DNA from 3 places in the Devosia sp. P2_G7 genome. Region 2 is predicted to be linked to each of the others. Evidence: predicted binding sites of a transcription regulator. Region 2 holds the regulator's gene; each other region holds the start of a gene.
The links. The regulator LexA, encoded in region 2, represses DNA repair genes until DNA is damaged. The targets are predictions, from matches to a motif close to TGTTCNNNNTGTGTTCNG.
Positions count from the first base shown of each region.

Region 1 (7,481 bases), on a different contig from region 2:
AGCTCGCCATCCGGCTGAAGTTCAAGGCACCGAAGCCGAGCTTCGCCATCACCGCGCCGATCCCGCTGGCCTGGTTCCTCGCCACCAAGTTCGGCCGCCCGATCGCGGCGCTCGCCATCGTCGGAACCGGCCTGCTGCTGATCCCCTACTTCCTGATCCAGCCGCACTTCTCGTTCGAAGACTTCATGGCCAAGGGCTCTACGGCGCTGACCGCCGCCGAGCAGATCGACCAGGGCGTCGGCGGCGTGGCGCCGCTCTATGTCAGCGTGCCGCTCAAGGAAGGCGTCTCGGACGTAGGCGACGAAGACTTCAAGACCATCAAGCTCGTCCACGACATCGTCGAGAAGCACCTGGGCGCCAACAAGGTGATCTCGGCCGCGGCGTTCACGCACTATGCCGACTCCGGCTTCACCCGCGAGCAGATCTTCAACGCCGTGGGCGACCTGAAGCGTCGGTTCGTCAGTGACGACGGTATGCACGCGCTGGTCACCGGCTTCATGCCGACGATCATCGACTCCGAAGAACTGGTGAAGCTCAAGGAGGGCATCCAGGCCGACGTCAAGGCGGCGGGCATCGAGGGGGCCGAAGTCGGCGGCTTCCGGGTGATGACCACTTACGCCACCGACAACATCGTGCGTGGCCTGCAGCTCGACCTTACCATCTCGGTGATCGTCAACCTGTTCCTGATCGGCTGGGCCTTCCGTTCGCTCCGCGTGGCGGTGGCGACCGCCATCCCCAACCTGTTCCCGATTCTGGGCACCGAGGCCTACCTCTGGTGGTCGGGCGCCGGCCTGCAGCTCACCACCGTGCTGTCGCTCACCATCGCCTTCGGTATCGCGGTCGACGACACCACGCATTTCCTCTCGCACTATTTGCATGCGCGACGAGAAGAAGGCCGCTCGCACATGGACGCCATCCATCACACGATGGAGCGTATTGGCGGCGCCATCATCGCCGCTACACTGATCCTCTGCTCCGGCACGGCAATCGTCATGTTCTCCGAACTGCCGCAGGTCGCATTGTTCGGTACTCTTTTTGTGATAACTCTCGGCTTTGCAGTCATTGGAGATGTGTTCATCCTGCCTGCACTGCTGGTCGCCGGGGGGCGATTCTTTCATCCGCTTGGAGGCGTTAGGAAATGAAGTTGTTCGGACCCCTGCTGCGAATCATCGCGCTCGCCGGTCTGCTGGTCGCAACCCCGATGGCTGTGGCGCCGGCTCTGGCCGCTCCGGCCGACGTGTCGCTGCTGAAGTCCTTTGTCGGGAGCTGGAAGGGTCGCGGCATCCTGATCGGCGCCGAGAGCGAGTCGGTGGTCTGCCGCCTGTCGCTCAGCGAGGGCAATTCCGACAAGGTGAACTACTCGGGCCGCTGCTCGCTGGCAGGGACCGCGCTCTCGGTCAACGGCACGCTGGCCTTCAACGACCAGGCCCGCCGCTATGAGGCCGCGATGACCTCCAACGTCACCTTCTCCGGCCTCGCGGTCGGCAAGAAGCAGGGCGATGGCGTCCTCTTCAACCTCAAGGAGCGGAACAAGGACGAGGAAGGCAACGACCTCACCGTCACCGCGGCGATCGCGCTGAAGGGCAGCGGCAAGAGCATCCTGGTCGAGTTCCAGGTGGTGTTCAATGCCACCGGCGATATGCTGAAAGCCTCGGTGCCGTTCACCAAGTAGGCCTCGCCAGGGCCCAATTGCTACGCGTTTTGACGGACGGCCATTGGCCGTCCGTTTGCGTTTTGGTGAACGGATGAGGGACGATGCTAAGTTCCCGCTTCTGCCGATGTTAACGAGAGCATGCGACACAGTCCGGGACAGAATCCGTTCCGGAAGCCTCGCCCCATGGTCCGTCCGGCCCCGAAATCGCTGACTCTGCGCGCGGCGCTCTACGTGCTCGCCATCTGCGCGGCGATCGTCGCGCTCGAGGGCTGGCGCGAGTGGGTTGCCTATAATGCGGCGCTGCAGAAGGCCGAGCTCGAGACGCGCAATCTTGCCCGCTCGATGCGCCAGCATGCCGAGGACACCTACGAGATCGCCGACCAGGCGGTGTCCCTGGTGACCTTCGAGATCGAGACCGCCGGCACCGACCCCGAGGGGGTGAAGGAGACCGAGGCCTTCATGCTGCGGACCATGGAGAGCGCGCAGCGGCTGCGCGGCATCTATGTCTACGACGCCGACGGCAACTGGATCGTCACCACCTCGGCCAACATGCCGCCGGGCGACAACCAGAGCACCTACAGCTATTTCCGCGACCACATGAACTCGCCGAGCGACGCACCGTCCTTCGGCGCGCCGATCCACACTGGCGACAACGCGCTGATCACCACCGTCAGCCGTCGCTTCGACAAACCGGATGGCAGCTTTGGCGGCGTGGTCGTCGCCGCCATCGATTCCCGCTATTTCGCGGACGTCTATGACGGCATCGATGTCGGCGCCATGGGCACCATCAGCCTCTATGACAATGACGGCCTGCTGCTCAGCCGCAAGCCCTACCGCCCCGAACTGATCGGCGCGGACCTCGGCGAAGGCGACCTGTTCGATGCACGCCGACCCGCCAATGCCTCCGGCGCCTATCACTACGACTCCGCCATCGACGGCCACCGCCGGATCGGCGGCTACGATCGGGGCTCGCGCTATCCGGTGGTCGCGGTGGTCGCGGTTTCGCACGCCGAAGCTTTGGCCGGCTGGTGGACCGGCGCCCTGCAGCGCAGCGCCATCACCCTCGGCATGGTGCTCGCCGCCGCGTTGCTAGGCCTCCGCCTCACTGACCAGATCCGCCGCCGGCAGAGCAGCGAGACGGTGCTGGAGCAGAAGGAAGCGGAGTTCCGCCTGCTCGCCGAAAGCGCCAGCGACCTGGTGGAGCGCTTCGACAGCGATGGCACGCGCACCTACATCTCCCCTGCCCTCGAGCGCCTGACCGGCTACCTGCCCGCGGAGATGCTGGGCAAGAACGCCTTCGAGGTGGTGAACCCTCTCGACCGGCCCGCGGTTGAGGCCGCTGCAGAGCGGTTGCGCAAAGGGCTCTCCGAACAGGAGACCGTGGCCTTCCGGGTGCAGCACCGGGATGGCCGCGAGATCTGGCTCGAGACCTCGTTGCGGATCGCGGCCGAACGCTCCGAGCGCGTATCGGTGGTCGGTGTCACCCGCGATATCAGCGAACGCAAGCGCCTCGAACTGAAGCTCGAAAGCCTCGCCATGCGCGACGGGCTCACCGGCATTGCCAACCGTCGCGCCTTCGATACCGCGCTCACCCGTGAAGTGGCCCGCGCCAGCCGCCTCGCTTCACCGCTGTCTCTGCTGATGATCGATGCCGACCGGTTCAAGCGCTTCAACGACGACCACGGCCACCTCGCGGGCGACGCCTGCCTGAAGGCCATTGCCGCGGTGGTCGCCATGGCCGCCCGACGCCCCAGCGATCTGGCGGCCCGCTATGGTGGCGAGGAGTTGGCGCTTCTTCTCCCCGACACCGACGCCGACGCCGCGCGCACCATCGCCACCGAGCTCTGCCGGCAGGTGCAGTCGCTGGCCATCCCGCACGAGCGCAACCTGCCCTGGCGCGTCGCCACCATCAGCATTGGCGTCGCCACGATCGACTCGCGCGACGAGGACGCGGTCCATGACGGCTCCTGGGTGATCAGCACCGCCGACCTCGCCCTCTACGACGCCAAATCCCAGGGCCGCAACCAGAGCGTCGCCGCGCCGAGACGGGTGAGATCACGGCTGGCCGGCTAAGCGTCGTCGATCCGGCACCATCGCTTGTTATGCTGTCGACTGGTTGGAGGCAGCTGATGAACGATCGTCCCGGGGCATCATTCGAGGAACGCGAGGTCGTCGACCTACCCCTATCGCCCGCCCTACCCTGAAGCGGTGTTCGAGAAGCTGCACCAGCTGGCGCCTCGGCATGACGCGATGCTGGATATCGGCTGCGGTCCGGGCAAGGTGTCCCGCCCACTGACCCGGTGCTTCGCCGATGTGGTTGCCGTCGACCCCTCGCGGCACATGATCGCACTCGGACATACCCTGCCCGGCGGCCGGGCGCCGAACCTTCACTGGGTGCAAGGCCTCGCCGAAGAAGCGCCGCTCGACGGCCGGCGCTTCGACCTCACCGTTGCCGCCGCCAGCATCCACTGGATGGATCACGACCGGCTGTTCCCAAAGCTCCTGCTGCACGCGGCTCCTGGAGCGTCGAGGGTTTCATCAAGTGCCAGCACTCGCGCGACACCTGGGCCTACTCGAAGCTCGGCGATCGGACAGCAGCGTTCGACGCCGAACTCGCTGAGCTTCTCGCTCCCTACGCCGCAGCGGGCCAGCTGATCTACACGGTCAGGACCCTGGTGATCTGGGCCAGCATCGCGCCGAGATAGTCCTGGAGCTTCCCACAAAACGAAACGGGCCGCCTGGGCGACCCGTTTCAACCTCACGTCCGATGCTACGCCTGTAGTCCGGCGCCGCCTCAGAACGGGATGTCGTCGTCCATGCCGCCGGACTCAAACGCCGGAGCCGAGCTCGGGCGGCGCTCCTGGCGGGCTGGCGGGCCACCGAACGACGAGGACTCGCGCGGGCTGGAGAAGCCGCCGGCGCTGTCGCCGCCGCCTTCGCCGCGGCCATCGAGCATGGTCAGGGTCGAGTTGAAGCCCTGCAGCACGATCTCGGTCGAGTACTTGTCCTGGCCGGATTGGTCCTGCCACTTGCGGGTCTGCAACTGGCCCTCGATGTACACCTTGGCGCCCTTCTTCAGGTACTGCTCGGCGACGCGCACCAGGCCTTCCGAGAAGATCACCACGCGGTGCCACTCGGTGCGCTCCTTGCGCTCGCCGGAATTCTTGTCGCGCCACTGTTCGGAGGTCGCGACGCTCAGGTTCACCACCTTGCCGCCCGACGGCAGGTTCCGCACTTCCGGGTCGTTGCCGAGGTTACCGACGAGGATGACCTTGTTCACGCTGCCAGCCATGGCACTTTCCTTTCAACTTTCCCGGATACGCGCTCGGGAGAAACTCCGGCGCGTATCCTACCGCTATCGTCCGGACGGCGCGCGCGACATTCGCCGCTCGCCCACAGTTTCGTCCGTTCTCTTTATGTTCTACTCGTCAGCCGGTTTGTCAAGCGTGCGGCGAATAGATTCCATCAGCAGCGGTCTTGACCGACTCTGGTTTGTTCCGCTTATGTTCACATCACGTTTGAGCGGGATGTCGAACGGTCGTGGTGACAGGAACCGTTGCGGCGTGGTTAAGTTGCAAGTCGGGCGCCGGATACCCAGATGTGCGGCCTAGCCCCTCTTTTTTGAAACCCTGACACGATTTGGCACAAAGCGGCACTATGTTCGCTCGCCCTCGTCAAGTGGAAGTCTTTGATGGCCGATAGACCTAATCCGAACCGCGATCTCGTCATCAGGGGCGCCAAGGAGCACAACCTCAAGAACATCGACTTGAGGCTGCCCCGCGACAGCCTAATCGTGATGACCGGGCTATCGGGCTCCGGCAAGTCGTCGCTTGCCTTCGACACCATCTATGCCGAGGGCCAGCGCCGCTATGTGGAGTCGCTGAGCGCCTACGCGCGCCAGTTCCTCGAGATGATGCAGAAGCCGGATGTCGAGCAGATCGACGGCCTGTCGCCGGCCATCTCGATCGAGCAGAAGACGACCAGCAGAAACCCACGGTCTACCGTTGGAACTGTCACGGAGATCTACGACTATCTGCGCCTGCTCTTTGCGCGCGTTGGCATCCCCTACTCGCCGGTCACCGGCCTCCCTATCCAGAGCCAGACCGTCAGCCAGATGGTCGATATCGTCATGGCGCAGCCGCCGGAAACGCGGCTTTACCTGCTGGCGCCGATCGCCCGTGGCCGCAAGGGCGAGTACAAGCGCGAGCTCAACGATCTGATGCGCAAGGGTTTTCAGCGCGTGAAGATCGACGGCGAGTTCCACGACATCGAGGACGCGCCCAACCTCGACAAGAAGATCAAGCATGACGTGGAAGTCGTTGTAGACAGACTCGTTGTCGGCCCCGACATCGCTACCCGCCTCGCTGAAAGCTTCGAGACCGCCCTGAAGCTCGCCGACGGTATCGCCTTCGCCGAGTTCGCCGACGAACTTGACGAGAACGGCGCCCCGAAGCGGCTGATCTTCTCGGAAAAGTTCGCCGATCCGATCTCGGGCTTCACCATTCCCGAGATCGAGCCGCGGCTGTTCTCGTTCAACAATCCGTTCGGCGCCTGCCCGGTCTGCGACGGTCTGGGCACCGAGCAGAAGATCGACCCGAACATGATCGTCCCCGATGTCAGCCTTTCGCTGCGCGACGGGGCCATCCTGCCATGGTCTAAGACATCAGCGCCCTATTACCTGCAGACGCTGCAGGCCGTGGCCAAGCACTATGGCGCCTCGACCGGCACCGCGTGGGAAGAGCTGCCCTTCGAAGTGCAGCACGCGATCCTCTTCGGCACCGGCTCGACGCCGATCAACTTCGTCTATGACGACGGCCTCCGCACCTACAAGAGCACGAAGCCCTTCGAGGGCGTGATCGGCAACCTGGAGCGGCGCTACAAGGAGACCGAGAGCGCTGGCATGCGCGAGGAGATTGAGCGCTACATGTCGCAGGCGCCTTGCCTCGCCTGCAACGGCTACCGCATGAAGCCCGAAGCGTTGGCGGTAAAGATCGACGGCCTGCATATCGGACAGGTCAGCGAGAAGTCGATCAAGGCCGCCGCTGAGTGGTTCACCGAACTCCCGAGCCGCCTCACCGAGCAGCAGAACCAGATCGGCGAGCGCATCTTCAAGGAGATCCGCGAGCGCCTGGGCTTCCTCAACGCCGTCGGCCTCGACTACCTGACGCTGGCCCGCAACTCCGGCTCGCTGTCGGGCGGTGAAAGCCAGCGCATCCGCCTCGCCAGCCAGATCGGCTCCGGCCTCACCGGCGTGCTCTATGTGCTCGACGAGCCTTCGATCGGGCTGCACCAGCGCGACAATGCCCGGCTGCTAGAGACACTGCAGCGGCTGCGCGACATCGGCAACACGGTGATCGTCGTCGAGCATGACGAGGACGCCATCCTCACCGCCGACTACGTGGTCGATATCGGCCCCGGTGCCGGCGTCCATGGTGGGCACATCGTCGCCGAAGGCACGCCGCAGCAGGTGATCAGCAACCCCAAGAGCATCACCGGCCAGTACCTCTCGGGCGCGATGATGATCCCGATGCCGGTCGAGCGCCGGAAGCAATCGAAGACCAAGAAGCTCCACATCGACGGCGCCACCGGCAACAATTTGAAGAACGTCTCGGTCGACGTGCCCCTGGGCAACTTCGTCGCCATCACGGGCGTCTCCGGCGGCGGCAAGTCGACGCTGATGATCGACACCATGTACCAGGCCATCGCCCGCCGGCTGAACGGCGCGCGCGTCAACCCGGCGCCGCACAACCATCTCACCGGGCTCGAGCACCTCGACAAGGTCATCGACATCGACCAGTCGCCGATTGGGCGCACCCCGCGCTCCAAC
Region 1 covers NZ_JBFUFI010000016.1:27,835-35,315, forward strand. Annotated here, with positions in the region: gene AC1DWU_RS21275 (efflux RND transporter permease subunit) at 1-1,142, shown strand, start outside; gene AC1DWU_RS21280 (hypothetical protein) at 1,139-1,672, shown strand; gene AC1DWU_RS21285 (sensor domain-containing diguanylate cyclase) at 1,838-3,727, shown strand; gene AC1DWU_RS21290 (class I SAM-dependent methyltransferase) at 3,863-4,309, shown strand; gene AC1DWU_RS21295 (single-stranded DNA-binding protein) at 4,449-4,946, opposite strand; gene uvrA (excinuclease ABC subunit UvrA) at 5,346-7,481, shown strand, end outside.
Region 1: the regulator LexA is predicted to act here: its motif matches at 5,061-5,078, upstream of uvrA (excinuclease ABC subunit UvrA).

Region 2 (7,481 bases):
ATCCTCCCATGGTCCGACCGGCAGGCCGGTCGCCGGGTCGAGCGCGCAGCGGACGATCATCTGGCTGGCGTCAGTGAAGTAGGCGGTGCGGCCGTCGGGGGAAAAGCAGATCGAGTTCGGGATGCGGATGTTCTCGATGACCTTGGTGGTCTGTCCGGCGCGGTACTGATAGACGCCACCGACCCCCGCCTCGGCCTTCCGGCCCATCGTGCCGATCCAGAAGCCGCCGGTGCGGTCGACGCGGCTGTCATTGGTCCGGTTGGTCGGAACGTCCTCCTCGATCTCGGCGATCACCGTGCTCGTGTCGGAAGCAAAATCATAGCGGAGCAGGGCGCCCGACTGCACGATGCCGAGCGTGTCCTTGTCGATCACGGCGCCGGCGCTGACCGTGTCCTTGAAGGTAATGCGGTCGACGATGTGGCCGTCGGTGCCGGCGCTCAGCATGGTCTGGTTGAGGATATCGAACCAGAACAGGCGTTCGAGCAGCGGGTTCCAGAACGGGCCTTCGCCCAGCTCGCAGCGGCTATCGACGAACAGTTCGGCCTTCGAGTTCATCGTGGTCTTCCCTGATCATAGGCGGCGACGGCGGTGGTGGCGCGCGATGCCACATCGGCGGCCGACATGCCGGGCTTGAAAATGTAGGTGCCGAGCCCGAAGCCGGCGCAGCCGGCCGCGAAGTACTCGGCGAAATTGTCGGGGTTGGCGCCTCCGACGGCGTAGAGCGGGATAGCCAGCGGCAGCACCGCCTTCATCGCCTTGATGCCCTTGGGGCCAAGCACTTCGGCGGGGAAGAACTTCAGGCCCGTGGCGCCGGAGCGGATGGCGGTGAACGCGTCGGTGGGCGAGAACACACCCGGGTACGAGGTCATGCCGCGCTCGATGGTGGCGCCGATAACTGCCGGGTTGGTGTCCGGCGACACAACGAACCGGCCGCCCGCATCGGCGACCGCGTCGACATCGGCGCGGCTCAACACCGTGCCCGCACCGACCAGGGCGCGACCGTCGAAGGCCTTGGCGGCGTCTTCGATCGAGCGCAGCGCTTCGGGCGAATTGAGTGGGACCTCGATCATGGTGATGCCGGCGAGCACGAGGGCGTCGCAAACTTCGAGGGTTTCGGGAGGCGTGATGCCGCGAAGGATCGCGATGATGTGGCGGTGGTCCATGAACTTCTATGCCTGTCTTGCTGCCTTGAGTCCGGCGAGGGTGGCGTCGGTCGCATCGACGATGCGGGTCCGGGCGCCGAGCCGTTCAAAGCCCATCTGGTACAACCCGCAAAGGCCGACACTGCCGACCAGCGGAATCTCCGCCTCGCCGATCCAGTCGCGCTGGCCCCCGATCTCGGCGCCGATCAACAGGCCCGAGAGGAAACCGGCACACCATGCCGGGCTGCGGCCCGACAGCAGGGAGCCGGCGCGGACCTTGAACAGCGTCGCGGTCAAGCGCTGGGGGCGCTCGAGCCCCTGGTCGAGACCGGCAGCGAAGCCGACATCACGATCTTCGCCCTCGAGCTCACCACCGAGCGAATGGCGCAGCACCGAGTGGGTGCGCAGCAGCTCGAAGATCTCGCCGGTCATAGCGCTGGAGAAGCGCTCCAGCTTGGTGCCGGAAAGCAGCGCCCACTTGCTGTGGGTGCCCGGCATAACCGCGAGGCCGGAGAAGTTGGGGATCAGTGCCGAGAGCCCAAGCAATTGGGTTTCCTCGCCGCGCATCACGTCCTCCGCACCCAGATCGCGGAGGCAGACGCCAGGCAGGATGCGCGGGGTGTGCGGGCCGGCCATGTCGGGCGCAACGGCGCCGGCAGCGATGCGACCGAGTTCGGCGGGGGCGTCGAGATAGGGGGCCTCGATCCAGCCCTGCCGCGCGCCGGCCATGCCGCAGATCAGTACGTCCTCGACGTCATCGGCGACGCCGTTGAGCAGCGAGGTCAGCACATCCGGATATTGCTCGCGGCTGAGACGACCCATGCCGTCCGGCGACGAGCGGGAGAAGGCGATCTCACCGGCGGAATCTATTCCCCATGCCCGCAGATTGGAGGTGCCCCAATCGACGGCGACCCATTCGACCTGTCCTGCCAAAACCCTCTCCCTTGCGCCGCCAGTTTGCCGCGCATCAAGCCATGCCGCTACATCGCAATCGGGAAGGTGGTCCACTCTCCTGGTATGATCGCGAAAGCCGCTTGCAGGCGGCGCTTCAGATCCGATGCGCCACTTGCTGCCAGCGGCGCGGAACGTAACGTCTTTGCCAGCCCAGCCCTAGTGCAATTGTTGTCCGCAGCGTCCGGATTCATAAGAAAAAGGGGCCGGCTGAGGCAGCCGGCCCGGAGACCCGATTGGCGGCAGGTCAGGAGTTCAGTATTTGCGGAGCAGGCCAACCAGGCGACCCTGCACCTTCACCCGGTCGGGCGGGAAGATGCGGGTTTCGTAGGCTGGGTTGGCGGCCTCGAGCGCTACCGAGTTGCCGCGACGGCGCAGCCGCTTCAGCGTCGCCTCCTCGTCATCTACGAGGGCGACGACGATCTCACCGGTCGAAGCCGCCTCCTGTTTCTTGATGAGCACGGTGTCGCCATCGAAAATCCCGGCATCGATCATCGAATCGCCGCGCACTTCCAGGGCATAATGTTCACCCGCACCGAGCATCTCGGGCGGCACCATGATGGAATGGCTGTGGGTCTGGATGGCCTCGATCGGAGTGCCGGCGGCGATTCGGCCCATCACCGGGACGGTGACCGCGCGGTAGGCGTCGGCGTTGGCCACCTGCGCCGCGGGGCGTGCCGGCGGGGTCGCGACCCGGCCAAGATTGCCCTCGATGACGCTCGGCTCGAAGCGCGCCTTGCGGCCGCCGAGCGATGGATTCATCGAGTCCGGTAGCTTGATCACCTCGAGCGCCCGGGCTCGGTTGGGCAGGCGCCGGATGAAGCCGCGCTCCTCGAGCGCAGTGATCAGCCGGTGGATGCCCGACTTGCTGCGAAGATCGAGCGCATCCTTCATCTCGTCGAACGAGGGTGGGATGCCGGATTCTTTCATCCGCTCGTGGATGAACATCAGAAGTTCGTGTTGCTTGCGCGTCAGCATGGCGGCCCCGTGAGCAGAATCGGAACAAAGACTGAACGTATTATACGTGTTCCAGTTATGTTCTGCAATCGGACGATGAATATTGCGTTACGATGGCGCCCCTGGCGCGCCGAAAGAGAGGACGTGTGGCCGCTAAATCCTCTCGACGTCGGGGCCTTGCGTTTCGTTGACCTGCTGTCCACCAGGGCATACCGTCGAGAGATTGGCGTGTCGAACCCGCACACCCCAACCTTCTCAGCTGGAGCTGTGCTCGTTTCCACGGGCCGGTGAACTGGACTGTTTCTGAGGAGGAAAACATGTCTATGAAATCAAGCCGTTATGCCATATCCGCAATGATCCTGGGGATCTTGCTCAGCCCCACCGTGGCGGCCGAAATGACCGATGCGGAATTGGTCGCCAACGCGCTGTCGGCAGCGCCGGTGGCGGTGGGCCAGAATGCCACGGTCGTGAACTTCGATGCTCAGATGCAGATGAAGACGCTCAAGGAGGGAACGAACGGCTTTACCTGCATGCCGGACAACCTGGCTTCGCCCACCAATGATCCAATATGCGTCGATGCCGGAGGCATGGCGTGGTTGACGGCATATAGCGAGAAGAAGGACCCACCCGAGGGTGTGGTCGGTTTCGGCTACATGCTGCAGGGCGAGTCGGCGCCCGACAACATGGATCCGTTCGCGACCGCGCCGCCCGCTGGCCACGAGTGGATGGTCGACGGGCCGCACGTCATGATCTTCAACGTCGCAGACGAGATGCTGGCCGGCTATCCCAAGGAAGAGCATCCCGACCACACCCAGCCCTATGTGATGTGGCCCAACACTCCCTATGCCCACCTGATGATCCCCGTGCACTGACGACGGGATTCACTGGCGCGTGGCGGCGCATTGGTCGACGCGCGCCGCCGCCGGATTATTGCGGCTCGGCGGGTAGGGTAAGCTGCACGCTGAAACCTTTGCCAGGCTGCGATGCGACAGTCAGTTCGCCACCGAGCAGACCCGCGATCTCTTCGACTATGGACAGCCCGAGGCCAGCTCCGGGCTTGTCGCTGTTACCGCGGCTGAAGCGTTTGCGCACTGCCGCCAGCTGCTCGGCGGCGACGCCGTTGCCGGTGTCGGCTACCTGCAGCACCACCACGCCGTCCCCTGTGGTGACGCGAACCGTCGCTTCGGCGTCGGGTCCAGCATAGGCGATGGCGTTCTCGATGAGGTTGCTCAGCAGTTCACCGAGCAGCATCGGGTCGCCGCGGACCAGCGCCGGTCCTTCGCCCTCGAGGCCAAGATCGATGTCGGCGGCATGGGCGCGGACGACATAGTCGCCTGTGCGCTCCCGGGCGAGCTCGAACAGATCGACAACCTGGAACTGCAGCCGATCGGACGCAGCCTCGTCGATCCTGGCGAGGAGCAGCAGTTGCGCGAGGACGCGCTCGGCGTGCACCACCGCGGCGTCGGCGGTGCGGGCCGCCTCCCGTGCCGCGGCAGGGCTATCGGCGCGGAGCGCCAGCGCCAACTGAGTGCGGATGATGGTGAGCGGCGTGCGGAGCTGATGGCTGGCATTGCCGGTGAAATGGCGCAGGGCATCGAGAGCTGACGACAGCCGCGTCATGAACGAGTTGATCGTGTCGACCAGGCCCTGCACCTCGCGGGGAACCTCCTGTTCGATGGGGCTGAGGTCATCGAGGGCCCGCCGCGAGATGGCATCGCGGAGGCGGTAGAGCGGGGCGAGCGAGAAACCGACGGCCAGCCAGAGGATCACCGCGGCGGCGAGGATGAGCAGCGCAAGGCGAATGGCAGAGCGGAGGAGCAGGGTCTGGGTCAACTGCGTGCGGGCGATGGTGGTCTCGGCGACGGTGACCGTGAACGGGATGGCGCTGACGCCGGAGGATGCCGCGCGTCGCAGCACCGCCACGCGGATCGGCTCACCACGGAAGCTGGCGTCCGAATAGGCGATGTCGGCCGTCGCTGCATCAGAGGTCGGCAGGGTCTGATAGCCCGTGATGAAGCCCTCCGGACCGTCGACGCGGTAGAAGACCCGGTCCTGCGCCGCCGAAGTCAGCATCTCCAGGGCGACATAGGGCACGTCGACCTCGAGCGCGCCATCCTCGGTGACGATCACCCGCTCGGCGATGGCGAGGACAGAGCCGGCGAGGACGCGGTCCGAGAGCGAGGTTGCGGTGTCCTTGGCCTCGCGCCAGGTATCGACCACCGCGAGCGCGGCGACAGCCAGCAACGCGATCATCAGCCACAGCAGCAGGCGCCGGCGCAGCGAGTAGGGGCGCACCATCAGTCGGCGATCCGATCGAGGTAATAGCCGAGGCCGCGGGCGACCCGCACGGTGAGCGCATAGGGAGCGAGCCGGCGGCGCAGGCGCGAGATGTATTGTTCGACGGCGTTCTCGCTGAGGTCATCGTCGAAGGCGGCCAGCGATTCAATGATCGATTGCTTGGCGACCACCTTGCCGGCCTTGCGCAGCAGGGTCTCAAGCACGCTGAGTTCGCGCGCCGGCATGTCGAGGGTCTGCCCAAACGCCGAGAGGGTGCGCGACACGGTGTCGAGCTCGATGTTGCCGAAGGCGATGCTCGAGTTGTGCAGCCCGGCCTGCCGGCGCAGCAGCACGCGGATGCGCGCTTCCAGTTCCGACACTTCGAACGGCTTGGTCATGTAATCGTCAGCACCGAGGTCGAGGCCGCGCACCCGCTCGTCGAGGGCGCCGCGAGCGGTGAGGATCAGTACGGAGGAGGCGTTGCGACGGGCCCGCATGCGGCGCAGGACGTCGAGCCCGTCCATTTCGGGCAGGCTGAGGTCGAGCACGACGAGATCGAATGTTTCCGTCGACAGCACGGCATCGGCGGAGATGCCGTCATGAACGACATCCACCGCGTAGCCGGCGACCCGCAGGACGACGGCAAGGCCGTCGGCCAGGGTCCGGTTGTCTTCGACCACTAAGATGCGCATTATTGGCTCCCCGACCGCACGGTAGTTTGACGGCGCGGCGTTGCCCATAGCCCTTGTGGAGCGGGCAGGGGAGCGGGCATGGTCCGGAAATGCTCCGACTTCTCGCCATTCTCGTCCTCGTCGCAACGCCCACCTTCGCCCAGGAGGCGAAGGTCTATCCGGCGCTCGACGATGCGGTCGGCAACCGGACTGTCACGGTTTACTCGTCGCTCGACGAGCCGCTGGCGCGGCCGATGATCGCGGCGTTCCAGGCCGCCAACCGCGACATCGCAGTGGCCTATGAGGACCTGCAGACCGTCGACATCTACGATCGCGTGGTGGCCGAGACCGATGCCGGTGCGCCCACCGCAGATTTCGCGTTCTCCTCGTCGATGGACCTGCAGGTCAAGCTCGCGAACGACGGCTATGCGCAGGAGAGCAGCCTGCCGCTGTCTGCCACGTGGCCGCGCTGGGCCAACTGGCGCAACACGGCCTACGCGCTGACCTATGAGCCGGCGGTGTTCATCTACCACAAGCCGAGCTTTGCCGGATCGAAGCCACCTTCGACGCGGGCGGAGCTGATCCAGTACCTCAAGGCCAATGCGGACACGATCCACGGCCGGATCGGCACTTACGACATCGAGCGATCCGGCGTCGGGTTCATGTTCTTTTCGCGCGACCAGGAGCAGTATTCCGACCTCTGGACGCTTGTCGGGGCCATGGGCGCGGCCGGCGTAAAACTCTACTCGACCACCTCGGCAATCGTCGACCGCGTCGCCGATGGCCGGTTCGTCTTCGGCTACAACATCCTCGGTTCCTACGCCGCCGAGGCTGCCGCCCGGAACCCAGATCTCGGCATCATTCTCCCCGCCGACTACACCATCGTCACGTCGCGCATCGGGCTGGTGCCGAAGGCCTCGGCCAATCCCGATCTCGGCCGGCGGTACCTGGCGTTCTTCATGTCGGCCGAGGGGCAGACGATCATGGCGCAGCAGCTGCAGATCGCGGCGCTCAACCCCAATGTCACCGGCGACAACACCGCCAACGCCATGCAGCAGGCGCTAGGCAACCAGCTCCGCCCGGTGCCTGTCAGCCCCGGGCTGATGGTCTATCTCGACCAGGTGAAACGGGCCCGGCTGATCCGGCGCTGGAACGACGCACTCAGCATCCAATAGGCCGCGACAGGTTCGCGACAGCTTCGTGTGGTCTGGTCCACACTAGCCGAGGCGTAAGAGCGTCCGGCTGAGGAGTCTGGGAGGACCCCGCAGTTTTGATCAGCGTTGCCGCAACCGCGCGGCAGCCCGCGGTGTTTCATCGCGGGGCATTCCCCCCAGGTTGAGATAACGCCGGTCGGCAACGCTTCGACCGCAATGGAGGACAACAAATGAAGCATCTCGTAGCGACTGCCCTGCTGGCCGGCGCCCTGGCGCTGCCCACAGCGGCGTTTGCCGCCGACTACTCGATCATGGCGCCTGCCGCGCCT
Region 2 covers NZ_JBFUFI010000003.1:312,509-319,989, reverse strand. Annotated here, with positions in the region: gene AC1DWU_RS07760 (SMP-30/gluconolactonase/LRE family protein) at 1-555, opposite strand, end outside; gene AC1DWU_RS07755 (2-dehydro-3-deoxy-6-phosphogalactonate aldolase) at 552-1,163, opposite strand; gene AC1DWU_RS07750 (2-dehydro-3-deoxygalactonokinase) at 1,170-2,075, opposite strand; gene lexA (transcriptional repressor LexA) at 2,349-3,071, opposite strand; gene AC1DWU_RS07740 (hypothetical protein) at 3,368-3,922, shown strand; gene AC1DWU_RS07735 (sensor histidine kinase) at 3,978-5,348, opposite strand; gene AC1DWU_RS07730 (response regulator) at 5,348-6,019, opposite strand; gene AC1DWU_RS07725 (ABC transporter substrate-binding protein) at 6,109-7,173, shown strand; gene AC1DWU_RS07720 (Bug family tripartite tricarboxylate transporter substrate binding protein) at 7,383-7,481, shown strand, end outside.

Region 3 (7,481 bases), on a different contig from region 2:
CGTTCGGCGATAATGGTGACCGCTATGGCTGCGATCATCACCAAGAGGATCTGTGAAACCATGCGTCGCCCCTGTGCCCTTGCCCGCCTGATATAGGCGGGGACGTGGAAAAGGAAAGAAGCGCTTGGCGTTGGCGCGCTGTGCACCCTATATTGAATGGGCTGCCCGGTGCGTGTTGGATCTTATTTCCCTGGGGCCGTACTGATCCTTAAGGGAGCTGTCACCGTTCGGACCCGTGGGTTCGGACACACGGCGCCCACCTACGTAAGTAGGTTCCCAGGATCTGTATCCCACGGCCAGGGCGGCACCTAATTCTTCGCCAGAAAGCCCCATGAGCGACGCAAAGATCGAAGAGGCGAAAGCGGCGCTCCGAGCCGTAGCGCACAAGAAGCGAGCGGCCTTCCATCCGTCCCTGCGCAACGAGGCGGCCCATGCGGCCATGCTGCATTTCTTCGATGCCGTGCCCATCGAGAAGGGCGAAGTGGTCGCAGGCTACTGGCCGATCCGTGACGAGATGGACGTGAAATCGGTGGTGGCCCGGCTGATGGATGCCGGCCAGCCAGTGTGCCTGCCGGTGGTGCTGGGCGACGAGCAGCCGCTCGAGCTTCGGCTCTGGGAAGACGGCGCGCCGCTTTACGAGGCCGGTTTCGGAACGCTCGCCCCTGCGGAGGAAGCGCCGCGCGCCGCGCCCGACGTCATCCTCATGCCGCTCCTCGGCTTCGACAAGCACGGCACCCGCCTTGGCTACGGCGGTGGCTATTACGACCGGACACTGGCCGCGCTGCCGAAGCGGCCAAGGCTCATTGGCTTCGCCTTTGCGCTGCAGGAGGTGGATCTGATCCCGCGCGAGGCGCACGATGTGCCGCTCGACGCTATCGTGACTGAACAGGGCGTCCGCAACTTCGACAAAAAGGCGCCGGTTACGTGAGAGTCCTGTTCCTGGGCGACGTGGTCGGCAAGTCCGGCCGGGACGCCGTTTCCGACCGCCTTGCCGGGCTGGTCGACAAGCACAAGTTCGATTTCGTGGTGATCAACGGCGAGAACGCCAGCCATGGGCGCGGGCTGACCGAAGGGCACTTCGCCGAGATCAAGGCAGCCGGCGCCGACGTCGTGACGCTGGGCGACCACGCCTTCGACCAGCGCGACACACTGACATACATCGCCCGCGAGCCGACGCTGCTGCGGCCGCTCAACCTCGCTCCGGGCACGCCCGGACGCGGTGCCAATCTCTATGAAAGCCGCGCCGGGCACCGGGTGCTGGTGATCAACGCGCAGGGCCGGGTGTTCATGGATCCGGTCGACGATCCATTCCGCGCCGTCGAGGCTGCGGTTGCCGCCTGTCCGCTCGGCGAGCAGGCCGATGCGATCATCCTCGATTTTCACACCGAGGCGACCTCGGAAATCCAGGCGATGGGGCACTTCCTCGACGGCAAGGTCAGCCTTGTCGTCGGCACCCACACCCACATCCCAACGGCCGATCACCGCATTCTCAAGGGCGGCACGGCGCTGATGGCCGATGCGGGCATGTGCGGCGACTATGACTCGGTGATCGGCGTTGAGGTCGACGAACCGCTCAACCGCTTCCTCACCGGCATCGCCACCGGCAGGTTTACCCCGGCGGATGGTGAGGCGACGCTGAGCGGAGTCGCAATCGAGACCGATCCGAGGAACGGTCTCGTCGCCAAGCTGTTTCCCGTGCGGGTCGGTGGGTCGCTGGCCCAGGCAGAGCCGGCGTTCTAGGGAGCAGCGGTCAGATACAGTTTGCACGTCCAGTTTTGCGGCTTCGGGAACAGATTGTAGGCGGCGTAGTAGTCACCAACCGGGATTTCGTTTTCGAGGGTGATGGTCAATTCGGTCCCGTTGGGCAGCGTAAGATGTATCTGGGTGCCGACCGGCCAAGAATCTGGTCCGAGGTTCTGGATGTCGACGCCCCACAGTGATGCGTCGTCGTTCGTGGGACGAAGCTGACACGTCGTCTCGGCGTCGAGAATGACGGGTGGCGCCGGGTCACCTTCGCCGGTCGGCAGATCCGGCATTGGGCCGGGCGGCTGCGCGTCGCCTCCATCGGGTGCTTGATCGCTTCCGTCAGGATCTGGCGTCCCTTCGTTTCCCTTGTCTTCGACTGGCGTGACTTTCATCGAGCATGCAGCGCCCTCGGGCAGTTCGCCGAGCTTCACCGGAACGCCGATCGACTGCCCGGGCTGCCAGTCCGTATCGAGCTTGAACAGCTTCTGGATGTTGCCTGGCTGCAGGTAGAGCGTCACTACCGTTCCCGCCGGGATCACCTTGCCGGTGCCGTTGACTGCAAGGATCGCCGGACCGTCGTGACCCTGCTTGATCAGGCACCGGACGCCCTCGGTGGACTTGGGCAGGCGCGGCTCTTGTCTAGTTTCGGTAGCGCCGGAACCGCTGCTGTCGTCACGTTCGACGACCGGCCGCTCCGGTCGCGTATCGCGGGTTTGTGCAAATGCCGGCGCCGTGCCCGCCGTGAGGAGCGCTGCCATGGCTACGAGCGAAAATCTCTTAAATGCGTCCATCTCTAGTTCTCTCTGCTTGCGGTCCCAATACCGCGCTGATGAGCGCTAGATGCCAGTGAACGACTGAATGTGCGGTGATATCCGCATTTATCGCGGGTTCATATTCAAGTTATCGCTGAAATGGCGGAAACTGTCACGCATTGCCTTGGATCGGGCGAGATGCTCGGCCGGCTGTCACACGGCCTTTATTTTCGCCGCCGCCGCCCCTATAACCGCCCACCACCATTGCCACACATGCCAACAGGGGTGACCGCATGGCCGGCCATTCGCACGCCAAGAACATCATGCACCGCAAGGGCAAGTCCGACGCGGCTCGCTCGAAGGTGTTTTCGAAACTCGCTCGTGAAATCACCGTGGCTGCCAAGCTCGGCGTGCCGGACCCGGCGTTCAATTCGCGCCTGCGCCTCGCAGTCAGCAACGCTCGCGCGCTGTCCATGCCGCGCGACAACATCGAGCGCGCTATCAAGAAGGCGAGCGGCGCCGACACCGAGAACTACGAAGAGATCCGCTACGAAGGCTACGGCCCCGGCGGCGTTGCCGTCATCGTCGAGGCGCTGACCGACAATCGCAACCGCACCGCCTCGAACGTGCGCTCGACCTTCTCCAAGAATGGTGGCGCACTGGGGGAAACCAACTCGGTCGGCTTCATGTTCGATCGCGTCGGCGAAATCTTCTACCCAGCCACCGCCGGCTCGGAAGACAAGGTGATGGAAGCTGCCATCGAGGCCGGCGCCGACGACGTCGAAAGCGACGAAGAGGGCCATTGGATCTACACCTCGTTCGAGGCGCTGAACGAGGTCGCGGCGGCGCTCGAGAAGGTGTTGGGCGAGGCAGAATTGGCCAAGTTCATCTTCAAGCCGCAGAACGAAGTGCCGGTGGACGCGGAAAAGGGTGCGACGCTGCTCAAGCTGATCGGCATCCTCGAAGAGGACGACGATGTGCAGAACGTCTATGCCAACTTTGACATCAGCGACGAAGACATGGCCAAGATCGACGCCGCCTAAGATCGACGCGTGAGCGTTTGACAAATCCGGGCCTGGGCAATAGTTCAGGCTCGTTACGCCGAAAAAACGTAGGCCGGTTAAGGTGAGTCCGGCCCTCCCGCGAGGGAGATTGTCCCGCCCAAAAGGCGAAGGACCCACGGCAAGCCGACGAGCGCCCGATCCCCGGGTGCCCGCTGCTTGTTGGGATATGGGTCGATGAGATTTCACCGCCAGCTTCATGCCCTGAGCCGCGTGCGCCTCGAGACCGGTCGTTCGACCGTTTCCTTCGCAACCATCAGGACATCATCATGCAGTTCAATCACGCCAATTTCGCCGTCGCTGACGTAGGCGCGGCGGCCGAGTTCTTCGCCCGGCATTTCGATTTCACCGTCGTCGGCGAAGCGCACGACAACTTCGCCGTCATGGAGGGTGAGGGCGGGTTCGTCCTCAACTTCATGGCATCAGGCAAGACCGAAGCCACCTACCACAAGAACTTCCATGTCGGCTTTTTCGTCGGCAGCGTCGCCGAGGTGCGGCTGAAGCATGCCGAACTCGTCGATGCCGGCTACGGTCCGGGCGACGTGCAACAGTTCAATCGTGGCGGCAGCCGGACGACGACGTTCTACTGCCAGGCCCCCGGCGGCTTCCTCGTTGAAGTCGCAACGACGGCTGCGGACGACTAGGCCGCTGCAGCGGGCAGCGTCTCGTAATGCGAGATGGACGCGACTGCGGTGCAGTTGCGTCCGTTCTGCTTTGCCGCATAGAGCTGTTGGTCGGCTAATCGGAACAACTCGGTGAAGGGCAGGGAGCGGTCGTAGACCGCGCCGCCCACGCTCACCGTCAACTGGTAGGGCTTCCCGTCGGGGGCGAACCTGGCTTCGCAGACCGCGAGGCGAAGCCGCTCGGCAACGGCCTCGGCGATCAGCAGCGTGGTGCCGGGCAGGTAGACGGCAAACTCCTCGCCACCGATGCGTCCGACGAGATCGGCAGCGCGCAGCACACTGCGCACCGATTTGGCGATCAGCCGCAGCGCGGCGTCGCCGTGGTCGTGGCCGTAGGTATCGTTGATCGCCTTGAAGTTGTCGGCATCGATAACGAGCAGGGTGCCGCGCATGCCATCGTCGGCGAAGCGGCCATCGGCCAGCGCTTCCTCCACTTCACGGGTGAAGGCACCACGGTTCAGCAGCTCGGTTAGATTGTCGGTCGCCGCATGGTGGCGCAGCAATTCGTGGGCGATGGCGAGCTCACGCAATTTGCTCAGCAGGAAGAACAGCATGGGGATGGCGAGGCCCATCGGCACGAACACGTCGAGGGCGATCGACCAGCGGAGCGACTCGGGGCTGAGATTGTGGAAATTGAAGGAATCGACGAACAGCGCGACTGCAATGCAACCGATCGTGCCCAGCGCTGTCCAGAGGAAGACGCGGCCCCAGCCGCTGGGCGAAAAATCCAAAGCTCGCGTTCCTTCAGCACTTCTGCGCAGAAGCCGTGGAAGCTAGGCCGGGCGAGTTGAGATCGCCTCAAGCCGCTGGATCGGATTTTATCTATCGCCGGAATTTAGTGCTTCAGCGCACCGCAGCGTTCAGCGCGACGAGGTCTGGATCGACCTGTTTGCCGCCCAACTCGACACGATTGCGCCCGGTGTGCTTGGCCTCGTAGAGGCGGCGGTCGGCGATGCGGAACAAGTCTGAGAAGCCGGCGTCGCCTGAGCTTACGGCGCCGCCGATGCTGACCGAAAGGCGCTGCGCGACGCCTTCGGACGTGACGAACAGCGCATTGACGGAATCGCGGATGCGCTCGGCGGTGCGCTCGGCAGCGTCCGCTCCGGCGTCCCTGACGAAGACGCCGAATTCCTCGCCACCGATGCGCCCGACCAGATCGCCCTCGCGCACGCTGTCGCGGATGGCGCGAGCGATCAGCTGCAGCACCTCATCGCCGCGCTCATGGCCGAAGCGGTCGTTGATGGTCTTGAAGTGGTCGGCATCGATGACCAGCAGCGCTGCGCTACCGTTCATCCCGCTGAGGCTCGCGCCGACGCGCGAGGTGAAAGCGCGGCGGTTGAGGCAGTCGGTCAGCCAGTCGGTGGAGGCAAGGGTCTCCAGCCTGCGGTTGGCCTCTCTCAGCTGCGCCGACCGGATCTGGAGGAACAGCAGGATCGGGCCACCCAAAGCGGTCGGCATCCCGAGGGCGAGGACGGTGCCGACATCATTCATGCCCTGGTTCAGGGACATCATGACGAGGTTGGAGATCACCCAGGACCCTACCGTCGAAGCGATGAGGATCAGGGTCGTGCGCCGCCAGACGATGCCCCATGCCGACTGCGGCAATACCAACCTGTTCATCCCGCGACCCCCGAGCGAATGCGCATGGCTTAAGGGGCAATGCTTGAATGCGAATTAATGCGGCCGGCAGGAATGCCGGCAATTCCCCCAGGGTGTTTCCGTTTCGTTCACAAAGCGCTTGGTAGGATTCATCACCTGCCCTAAAGCTTCAGAATGGCGGAAACAGTGCGAATCATCGGGATAGATCCGGGGCTGCGGCGCTGCGGCTGGGGGGTGATCGAGAGCTCGGCCAACCGGCTGGGCTTCGTTGCCTGCGGCACAATCACGCCGCCCACCGAGGGCTCGCTGGCCGACCGGCTGGTCGAACTGCATCGCGGCATCACGTCCGTGCTTGATGAATACGCACCGGAAGAGGCCGCGGTCGAAGAAACGTTCGTGTCCGCCGGCGCGCGCTCGGCGCTGCAACTCGGGCAGGCACGCGGCGTGGTGCTGATGACGCCGGCTTTGCGCGGGTTGCCGGTCGGCGAGTACGCCGCCAACCTGATCAAGAAGTCGGTCGTCGGCACCGGCCATGCCGAGAAAACCCAGGTGCAGATGATGATCAAGATCCTGTTGCCCACCGCGATCTTCAAGGGCGCCGACGCGGCCGATGCGCTGGCCATCGCCATCTGCCACGCGCATCACCGCGCCATCCGCAAGCTGAGTGTTCCTGCATGATCGGCAAGCTCAAGGGCCTCGTCGACGGGTTCGGCGACGACCACGTGCATCTCGACGTCAACGGCGTCGTCTACGAGACGTTCTGCTCGGCCAAGACGCTGGCGGCCCTACCGCAGGTTGGCCACGCTGCGGTGATCCATACCGAGATGATCGTCCGCGAGGATATGATCCGGCTCTACGGCTTCTTCACCGAAGCCGAGAAAGCCTGGTTCGGCACGCTGATGACGGTGCAGGGGGTCGGCAGCCGGGTGGCCCTCGCCATCCTATCGGTACTCACCCCATCCGAGCTCGCCAGCGCCATCGCGCTGCAGGACAAGGCGATGATCGGCCGCGCCAACGGCGTAGGTCCCAAGCTCGCCGTCCGCATCGTGACCGAACTCAAGGGCAAGGCCCCGGCGGTCGGTGCTATCGATGCCGGTGTGCTGGGCCTGCAGGCGGCACTTGGAGAGGGGGCTGCGGCCAGCAACGTCACCGATGCGGTCTCTGCCCTCACCAATCTCGGCTACTCGAGCGCGCAGGCCTCCGCTGCCGTGGCGCGGGTGGTCGGCCGCGACGGCGATGGGATGGCGACCGACAAGCTGATCCGGCTGGGACTCAGGGAATTGAGCAGTTAGCCTTGCAGTGCATAACATTCCTTACTACACTAAGAAAGTAAGGAGCACTCGCAATGTCTGGGAAATCACTGCCTGCAAGGACAAGGTACACCGGCAAGGTGACCAGCAAGGGTCAAACCACCGTCCCAAAGGAAGTGCGAGACTTTCTGGGCTTGGAAGAGGGGACGCAGATGGAGTGGATTCTGGACGATGGCAAAGTCACGGTGAAGCCGCGGAAGCTGCGGGCAGTCGACTTGGCTGGTATTCTAGGCCCGCCGCCCAGCGGCGACGTACACGTGACCGTTGAAGAGATGAACGAGGCCATTGGCGACGCAGTAGTGGAACGGTTCGAGCGTTCGACCCGGAGAT
Region 3 covers NZ_JBFUFI010000005.1:88,018-95,498, reverse strand. Annotated here, with positions in the region: gene AC1DWU_RS10075 (cation:proton antiporter) at 1-62, opposite strand, end outside; RNA gene ssrS (6S RNA) at 156-312, shown strand; gene AC1DWU_RS10065 (5-formyltetrahydrofolate cyclo-ligase) at 332-928, shown strand; gene AC1DWU_RS10060 (TIGR00282 family metallophosphoesterase) at 925-1,740, shown strand; gene AC1DWU_RS10055 (hypothetical protein) at 1,737-2,537, opposite strand; gene AC1DWU_RS10050 (YebC/PmpR family DNA-binding transcriptional regulator) at 2,792-3,541, shown strand; gene AC1DWU_RS10045 (VOC family protein) at 3,829-4,203, shown strand; gene AC1DWU_RS10040 (GGDEF domain-containing protein) at 4,200-4,973, opposite strand; gene AC1DWU_RS10035 (GGDEF domain-containing protein) at 5,086-5,862, opposite strand; gene ruvC (crossover junction endodeoxyribonuclease RuvC) at 6,016-6,519, shown strand; gene ruvA (Holliday junction branch migration protein RuvA) at 6,516-7,133, shown strand; gene AC1DWU_RS10020 (AbrB/MazE/SpoVT family DNA-binding domain-containing protein) at 7,187-7,481, shown strand, end outside; gene AC1DWU_RS10015 (PIN domain-containing protein) at 7,480-7,481, shown strand, end outside.
Region 3: the regulator LexA is predicted to act here: its motif matches at 5,956-5,973, upstream of ruvC (crossover junction endodeoxyribonuclease RuvC).